DNA from 2 places in the Paenibacillus protaetiae genome. Region 1 is predicted to be linked to the other one. Evidence: riboswitches for the same ligand, from Rfam matches in the RefSeq annotation. Region 1 holds a riboswitch; the other holds the start of a gene.
The links. Region 1 has a riboswitch for cyclic di-AMP ahead of kdpF (K(+)-transporting ATPase subunit F). Riboswitches for the same ligand answer to the same signal wherever they lie in the genome.
Positions count from the first base shown of each region.

Region 2: another riboswitch for cyclic di-AMP. It lies ahead of ET464_RS14815 (resuscitation-promoting factor); the one in region 1 lies ahead of kdpF (K(+)-transporting ATPase subunit F).

Region 1 covers NZ_CP035492.1:2,139,664-2,143,875, forward strand. Annotated here, with positions in the region: gene kdpB (potassium-transporting ATPase subunit KdpB) at 1-374, opposite strand, end outside; gene kdpA (potassium-transporting ATPase subunit KdpA) at 391-2,070, opposite strand; gene kdpF (K(+)-transporting ATPase subunit F) at 2,103-2,180, opposite strand; cyclic di-AMP (ydaO/yuaA leader) riboswitch at 2,537-2,738, opposite strand; cyclic di-AMP (ydaO/yuaA leader) riboswitch at 2,856-3,093, opposite strand; cyclic di-AMP (ydaO/yuaA leader) riboswitch at 3,475-3,639, shown strand; gene ET464_RS09845 (hypothetical protein) at 3,645-4,212, shown strand, end outside.
Region 2 covers NZ_CP035492.1:3,200,285-3,204,496, forward strand. Annotated here, with positions in the region: gene rnmV (ribonuclease M5) at 1-544, opposite strand, end outside; gene ET464_RS14815 (resuscitation-promoting factor) at 665-1,795, opposite strand; cyclic di-AMP (ydaO/yuaA leader) riboswitch at 2,019-2,225, opposite strand; gene ET464_RS14820 (TatD family hydrolase) at 2,409-3,176, opposite strand; gene ET464_RS14825 (HD domain-containing protein) at 3,239-4,212, opposite strand, start outside.

The sequences.
Region 1 (4,212 bases):
TTCCTCAGCTCGGTGGACAGGACTGTCTTGATGCCCGTCTCCGTCACTTTATTTGCCTTCATTTCGGTTTTCGTCCGTTTCAGCGTATCCGCCTGCGCTTTGCCCCTGCCTTCGGCCAGCGCTTCCGCGAAGTTCGCGAACAGCACGGTGAAGAGCAGGATGAAAAATACCGCTGCATTAAATCCCCTGCTTCCCGGCGCGTCAAACGCGGCCGGGAACAAAACCATCAGCAGCACCAGTACGGTGCCGATCTCTACGACAAACATGACGGGATTTTTCATCATCGCAACCGGGTTCAGCTTAATCAAGCTATCCTTTAAGGCTGCTCCGACCAGTTCGGGCGTAAGCAGCTTCTTTTTTCGTGAATCGTTCATCTTCTATCACCATCCGTTATCGCATTGTCAAATGTTCGGCAACAGGCCCAAGCGCAATCGCCGGCAAAAAGGTCAAAGCCCCAATCAGGATAACCGTGCCGGCCAGCAGTCCGGTAAACAGCGCGTTATTGGTCCGGAATGTCCCAAGCGTTTCCGGTACCGGCTGCTTGCGCACAAGCGAACCTGCGACGGCGAGCATCGCAATCATGGAAATGTATCTGCCGAACAGCATGACAAGGCCGGTGCTGACGTTCCAGAAGGCCGTATTGTCAGCCAACCCTTCGAAACCCGAGCCGTTGTTGGCGGCCGACGACGTATATTCGTACAGCACCTGGCTAATGCCGTGGAAGCCCGGGTTCGTAATCGCCGAACTGCCGGCGTCTATCGCCATGGCTAGCGCCGTCGGCACCAGAATAATAAACGGATGCGCTAGTATCGCGACGGCGATCAGCTTCATTTCCTTTGGCTCGATTTTGCGCCCGAGAAATTCCGGCGTGCGCCCGACCATGAGGCCGCAAATAAATACGGCCAGTATGGCGTACATCAGCATGTTGACCAGGCCAACCCCTTTGCCGCCAAACACGACGTTCAGCATCATTTCGGCCATCGGCACCATGCCGCCAAGCGGCGTCAGCGTATCGTGCATATTATCGACCGATCCGGTCGTCGCCGCCGTCGTCACAGCCGTAAACAAAGCGGACTGCGCAATGCCGAACCGCGTCTCCTTGCCTTCCATGCTACCTTGGGAGGCATCTGCGCCAAGCGAATGAATAAGCGGTGTTCCGGCTTTTTCCGAAGCATAGGCAGTTGCCAAGAACACTAAGAACAAGCACATCATCGCCGAGAAAATGACCCAGCCCTGCTTTTTGTTTTTGGCGAACAAGCCAAACGTATAAGGAAGAGCAGCCGGCAGCGCCCACATCGACACAATCTCGATGACATTCGTCAGCGGATTCGGGTTCTCGAACGGATGGGCGGAGTTCGCTCCCATAAAACCGCCGCCGTTTGTGCCTAGATGCTTGATCGATTCCAGCGAAGCGACCGGACCGATCGCGATATGCTGCACGGCGCCTTCCAGCGTCGTCACCGATAACGTCGGGTCAAGCGTCTGCGGCACTTGCAGCGCCACAAGCACAAGCGTAATGACGAACGCAAACGGCAGGAAAATGCGGGTGTGCGCTTTGACAAAATCCTCGAAAAAGTTGCCGATCGTTTGTCCTTTGCTCGTAAGGCCGCGCACGAAAGCGATCGCTACCGAAAAGCCGGTTGCGGCGGACGTAAACATCATCATCATGATGACCGCCATCTGCGAGAAATAGGTAAGCCCCGTTTCGCCGCTGTAATGCTGCAGGTTCGTATTCGTAATAAAGCTGATGACCGTATTAAACGCCAGCGACTGCTCCATATTGCCGATTCCGTTCGGATTAAACGGAAGCCCGGTCTGCACCCGCAGGATGATATAGCTGACCGCGACAAGCACCACGTTCGTGAGCAGGAAACTAAGCGTGTAGGTTTTCCAGGTCATGCCGTTCCTTTTTTTCAGCCCGATCCATTTATAGAGCAGCCTCTCTACAGGTCCGAATATCCGGTCCGTCCAGTTCGGCTCGTTCGAGAACACATGGTACACATAGGTGCCAAGCGGTTTAACGAGCAGGATCACAACCGCCACAACAACCGCCATCTGCAAAATTTCCATTCCATAACCCCCTAAGGAATAACTGCGCCCGATCAGAATTTATCCGGATGGAGCAGCGCGTACACCAAATACAAAAATACAAATACCGTAACAACCGCTGCCAGAATCACGTTTCATCCCCGCTTTCCTGATCGTCTATCGTCTTGCCGCACCAGACTGCAAACAAAACGTACAGCCCAAAGCATAAGGCCAGCGTCAAAACCATACATAAGTCCGTCATGTTCAACCTCCAAATAAACCTGCGTAATGGCACAATAAACCGCGGTCCATTGCGCTGAATGGTAAATCCGTTCCAATAAAATGTGCTTATAAGCCCCATTTTCCTGAAAAAAGGCAACAAAAAAGAAGCCTTAGGAGCAGAGAAGCAGCTCCCTCGGCTTCGGCTTTACGGCAGCGCAAGCGAAGCTTCGCCTATGCGGCAAAAGCTTGGCTGCGCCGCTATATCAAGCAGCAGCACGATATCGAGTGTCTCTCCCGGACACGCTTACGAGGTTAGCTGTCGGATTCGGGCGCGGAAGTCGCCCTACGCGCTGCTTCATTGAAGCCGCGCGACTCACCCCATGGGCGGATTGGCTGCGCCGGCTCTTGAATAGCCAGCCGGCAGCCTGTTCCCGCCCGTTTGGTTCCCCCGCTTTTGCCATTCCGGCAAAATTCAGCGACTGGGTACTGCGAATAGCACCCATATGGTTTTAAACCGTCATGCACAATAGCATAGCGCCATGCCGGCGCAAAAAAGCCGCAGAGGCACAGTGACCTCTGCGGCCAAAATAAGCCACAGCTCATCATCCCTCTCTCGAACAACGCTTACGAGGTTAGCTGTCGGATTCGGGCGGTGAGAGTCGCCCTACTTCAAGCATGCTCCATGGTGCCTGCTTGAAGATTCACCCCTTGCCGCGCGCCAAACCGACTCTCACATCGGATTGCCTGCACAGCGGACCGCAGCAGGGCAAATTGCGGCTTGCCCCGTCATGCGGATGGTTCCCCCGTTTTCCGTTTGCGACGGAAACTCAGCGATTGGAAATCATTTGAACTTGCATGAACTGAATCTTACTCCCGGCACAAGCTGCTGTAAAGAGAATAGAGAGGCGATTTAGGCAGAAATTGGTGAGGTTTGAGTATATGTAAACCGCTTTCTTTTTTAAAAATCTTTAAAATGCTCAAAATATCTCGCGGATACTTCATTTCCCGAAAATTGCACATAGATTCTTTTCGTTGCCGCAGCCCATTTTCCCCTATAACAGTCATAGCTGCGGGCAAAAACGAGTATTTATAAAAGATAAAGGAAAATGCTGCGGCCATTCAGGGAAAAAGGACAAAATCGTGTAAAGGATATGCCGCATCGGCCAGCGAAATATTTACAAAGCGGGTTTTCAGGTTTACTATAAACCTCATACCCAGTTACGGTACATTTTTGCGCTGAATTTTTTGGAGACAAAAAAGCGGGGGACCCAATCGGCATGCGGAAATGAAGTATGCCATCCGGGGTGAATCGTTGGCCGCGCGCCATCGTAGGGCTTCTCTCTAGCCCGAATCCGACAGCTAACCTCGTAAGCGAACGAAGGAGAGAATGCTCTATGTTTCAATCTGCGGAAATGTTAACAGACCGCCTCGCCAATCATTTGGCGATCGAAGTCCCTCACGCGTCCGAAATCCAAATCAAGCGGATCGAACTGTTCGTCATCCCGGCCATCAGTATTGATGCGCCCGGATACCGCGTCTGTATGCGGATCACTGCCGCTTTGGGTTACGGATGGAGCGAAACGTTTATCGAAAAGAAAGAAAAGCCATCCGATTGGGTGCATTGGAGCAGCTGCCTCGTCCACTATATTAACACGGGGAACGATTATAACCGTGAAGACAACACGCTCGACAGCCGCCTCCGGCATATGTTTGTTACTGCAGTAGATCAGATCAGCAGCCACCGGCTGCAGACAGCTGCTGCAGATAGCGCCGAAAGCGTAGAGAGGGCGGTCGGCGCCGGGAGCACAGCCAGCTTGGCGGAAGAGCAGCTAGAGCAGGGGCAAAATACCGGACAGGCGGCAGAGATAAGCTCCGCAGCCGCTGCGGAACGTGAAGCGGATGCGGAGAACCAGGCGGCTGCAGCCGTTGAAAGCGGAAGCGAGCCTTTTACGGAAGATGTGA
Region 2 (4,212 bases), 1.1 Mb from region 1:
CAGGTTCCACTTCCATAGCTTGATATGCTTTCAGAAATTCTTCTTTCGTAATATGAAAGCTGATGCACCGTTTATAAAACGTTTTGCCGTTCGCATAACCGATTCCTAACAGCTTGCCCATCTTCAGCCTCCGTTCAGCCGCATCGGGATGGACAATCAGGCCGGCATCAATCAAATCGTCCCATGTGATCTCGCCTTCGATTGCCCCGGCTGCTTCTGTGCGCACGTTGGCAAGCGCTTCGCGAATGGACTCCGGCGACGCGTTCTCGATGCCGATGTCGCCTTTGTATTCCGCTTTCTCCTGCGGCAAAAAGGCATGTTTGCATCCTTGAACATGCTGCGCAACGATTTTTCGGATGCGCTCCCCGGCATGGTCCGGGTCGGTAAATATAATAACGCCTCTGCGCTCCTGTGCCAGCTTGATCCGGCGCAATACGTCCGGGCCGACCGCAGAGCCGTTTGTTTCAATCGTATCGGCATCAACCGCCCGCTTAATGGCAGCTGTATCGTCCTTGCCCTCCACGACAATAATTTCTTTAATCAAACGATCCATCCTTTCCGTTCGGGCAATACAAAAAGAAGAGGCATAACCTCTTCTTAGCATGGCTTAATTAAATTATAATTACATGATGATTGCAACAAAAAGAGTACGCCAGCCGTCTCATTAACTAGCAGGCGGTTTATTCGGGCCAAGGACGTAGACCGTGTAGCCTTTTTTCCTGCCGAATTTTTTTGCGTAGGAAGAGCTGTTGAAATAAACGTCAATTTTGTTGCCGTTTACGGCGCTGCCGGTATCTTCCGCCCGGCGGAAACCGATGCCCTCGATATAAACCCACCAGCCAAGCGGTATAACATCCGGATCGACCGCAATGGTGCGCCCTTCCGTCACCTTGGTGCCCGAGGCGGTAATGCCAAACGAAGGGTGGCCTTCTTCTTTGCCGGTCGAAGCCGCGTCAGCGGTATAGGCCGTTAACGTTACATTTTTCAGCACCTTTTTCGGATTAAACGTAAGGCCGCCTTTTGTAACCGAAGCTGCTGCAAGTGTCGTCACTTTAGGCGCCGCTTTTTTGGTGCCGATAGCGACAAGCTGATTTACGGCATTTTTTTGAACAACCTGGTCGATTATTTTCTTCGACACAAGCTGCCCGTCTTCGTATTGCTTCTCTACCTGCTCCACAATAATGCCTTGCTGGCCGGTGCGAACAAGCTTCTCCTTCCCTTTTTCCAGGGTGGGATCTTCTTGCTTCACAATGTTGAACGGCAGCGACTTCTCCGTCTTGGTGATATGAGTATCCACCCGGACGATCGTAATTTGGGTATCTCCCGTCAACTGGGCTTCCAGAGCCGGTGTCACTTTGTCCGCATCCCGGACGTTAATATTTAAATCATCAATCGCACCCGCAACTGTTTTGTCCGTTGTGTACACCGTTGATAATTTGCCGTCAGCCTTTACCGTTACTTTCACCGCATGATTAATGACAATACGGTCTCCGTCCCTCAGCTTCGCATCAAGCGGAGCGGAAACTTCATCATGCGGACCAACCGTGATAGCTTGTTCATCCAGCAGCTTCTGCAGTACCCCCTGCTTCGTCTCCACAAGGGTTTCTTTGCCGTTCACAACCAGAGATACGTTCTTATCACTTGTTCCGTACAACAACATCAAAAACATGAAAGTCATAGCGATTGAGATTATTGCACTCAATAAAATTAAACGAAGGTGGTCATGCTTCCATCGCCATGCGAAAGACATGCTGGATGATCGTTGCCCATGGGTGTCCTTTACTTCTGCGCCCATTTCTTCGGTCCTCCTTCATAGCCCCGCCGCTAGTGTTACGCATGATTCTTAGCGCGACTATAAAATATTGGCGTGCATTGGCACGCGAATCCAGTAAATCGTTGTTACTTGCCTCTTGCCGGACGCCTTTATGTAAAAAACAAAAAATAAAAAGAAGCCTTCGACAGAGGATCTGTTTCGTGGCTTCCCATAAAGGGCTGCATAGGAAAAAGTAACACGAGTTGATCGCTCTCTATATACGCTTACGAGGTTAGCTGTCGGGTTTGGGCGAGAGAGCTGCCCGATTCACTGCCGGCCGCTCATGGCGACCTTGGCGAAATTCACCCCAAGAAGAATTCAAATGCTCTTAAGCAGCAGGCTGCCATACATGCCCGTCGCTTATTCGCCTGGTTCCCCCGCTCTCCATCCGGAGATTAAGCGTTACTGGAAATCCGATACAATCTTATAAAGCTCTGAAATGAATCATACCTTCATCCAGTGCTCATTGTAAAGATTAGATAAAAGTCGCTATAAGCGATTTATTTGAATATTTCAGGAAAATATGAGCGATTGATCTCACAAAAAACAGTTTTTTCGCTCTATTTCACACGATATCTCTATTTTTTAACGATTCTCATAATAGACCAAAACATTTTCTTCCATTTTCAGCTGTAATTCGGCTGATTTCCCCGACGGATTTGCCCGTAATTTCCGCCGCAGCCTCTGCGACCAGAGCCACGTAAGCGGACTCATTCCGCTTCCCTCGATAAGGATGAGGCGCCAAATATGGGCAGTCGGTTTCGATCAATAAACGGTCAAGCGGCACCTTCGCAAGCACCTCTTTTGGCACCCTCGCATTTTTAAAAGTGACCGGTCCGCCAAACGAAATATAGAAATTCATGTCCAAGCATAATTTGGCCGTTTCCCAGCTTCCGGAAAAGCAGTGCATAATGCCGCCGACTTCGGAGGCGTTCTCTTCCTTCAAAATTTTGACGATATCCTCATGGGCATCCCGGTTATGAATGATGATGGGTTTGCCTACTTTTTTGGCTAAGCGGATTTGTTCGCGGAACACATGATGCTGAACTTCTTTAGGCGAAGTGTCCCAGTGGTAATCAAGCCCGATTTCCCCGATTGCAACCACTTTCGGATGGCTCGCCAGCTGCTCGATCCACTCCAGGTCGCCGGGTTTCATATCAATGGAATCAACCGGATGCCACCCTACCGCCGCATAAATAAAATCATGCTGTTCCGCTAATGCGATAGTCGTCGGGATCGTCTCCCGGTTAAAGCCGATATTAACGATCAGCCCTACTCCCGCTTCACGCGCGCGGGCAATGACCTCATCGCGATCTCCGTCGAAATTGGGCGAATCCAAATGCGCATGTGTGTCGAATAACATGTTAGCCGACCCTCCTGTTTTTCTTCCTATATATGGTTAGTTTTCCTTAATAGTCGTAAAGCTTATAGCTTAAATAACTGGCGAATAGACCCCGTAAGCGATGATTTGGCCGCCAGCAGCGGTTCTTCCGGATAATACAGGCGATACTCGCCTTGGTGCAGCCCTGTGATCGAGCGGACAATGTCCGATTTTTGCGAAATTTCGCTTATTCTATCTTCGTTATCCAGCAGCAAAATCGGTGTTTTTTCTTCCTTTTCGCCTTTTTTCGCATCTGGCCGGTAAACATCATAAGGCTGGTCATATGGAAAATCAATTTCCATATGATACTCCGGCGAAAGGCCGATTTTAACCCATTGCTGTTCAATTTCATTCAGCAGCGTTTCGCTTGGGTTATCAATCGTAATATATTTGTACAATTTGCGATTCAAAAACCGGCTGCACAGGTCGGCCAGCAGCCCGTCCCGCTCCTCCGACCATTCGCTGAACGCGGTCTGCACCAGCGATTCGTCCAGCTTCAAATAATGAGGCACGTTGATCGTGCCGTCGAGAAGGCTTTTAAGCGGTGCCGGCATATAGGCAAACGAATAGTTTTCTTCATATAATTGTTTCGCCCGGCGGAAGATTTGCCGCAAAATAATTTCCGAGCTGCGGGTCACCGGATGGAAATAAATTTGCCAGTACATTTGGTACCGCGACATTAAATAATGCTCAACGGCATGCATGCCGCTTTCTTTTACTACAATTCTCCCTTTGTAGGGCCGCAATACGCGCAGTATCCGCTCCAGGTCAAACGTGCCGTAATGTACGCCGGTATAATAAGCGTCGCGCAGCAAGTAGTCCATCCGGTCCGCATCCATCTGGCTGGAAACGAGGCTGACGACGATCGGCTTCGGGTATTTCCTTCGAATGACTTGCGCCACTTGATCGGGAAAATCATCTCCTGCCTCTCGCAGCACCCGGTTTACTTCCGTATCCCCCAATATAATGTTGCAGGTCCACTGCTCATGATGGGTTTCAAATACCTGCTCCAGCGAAT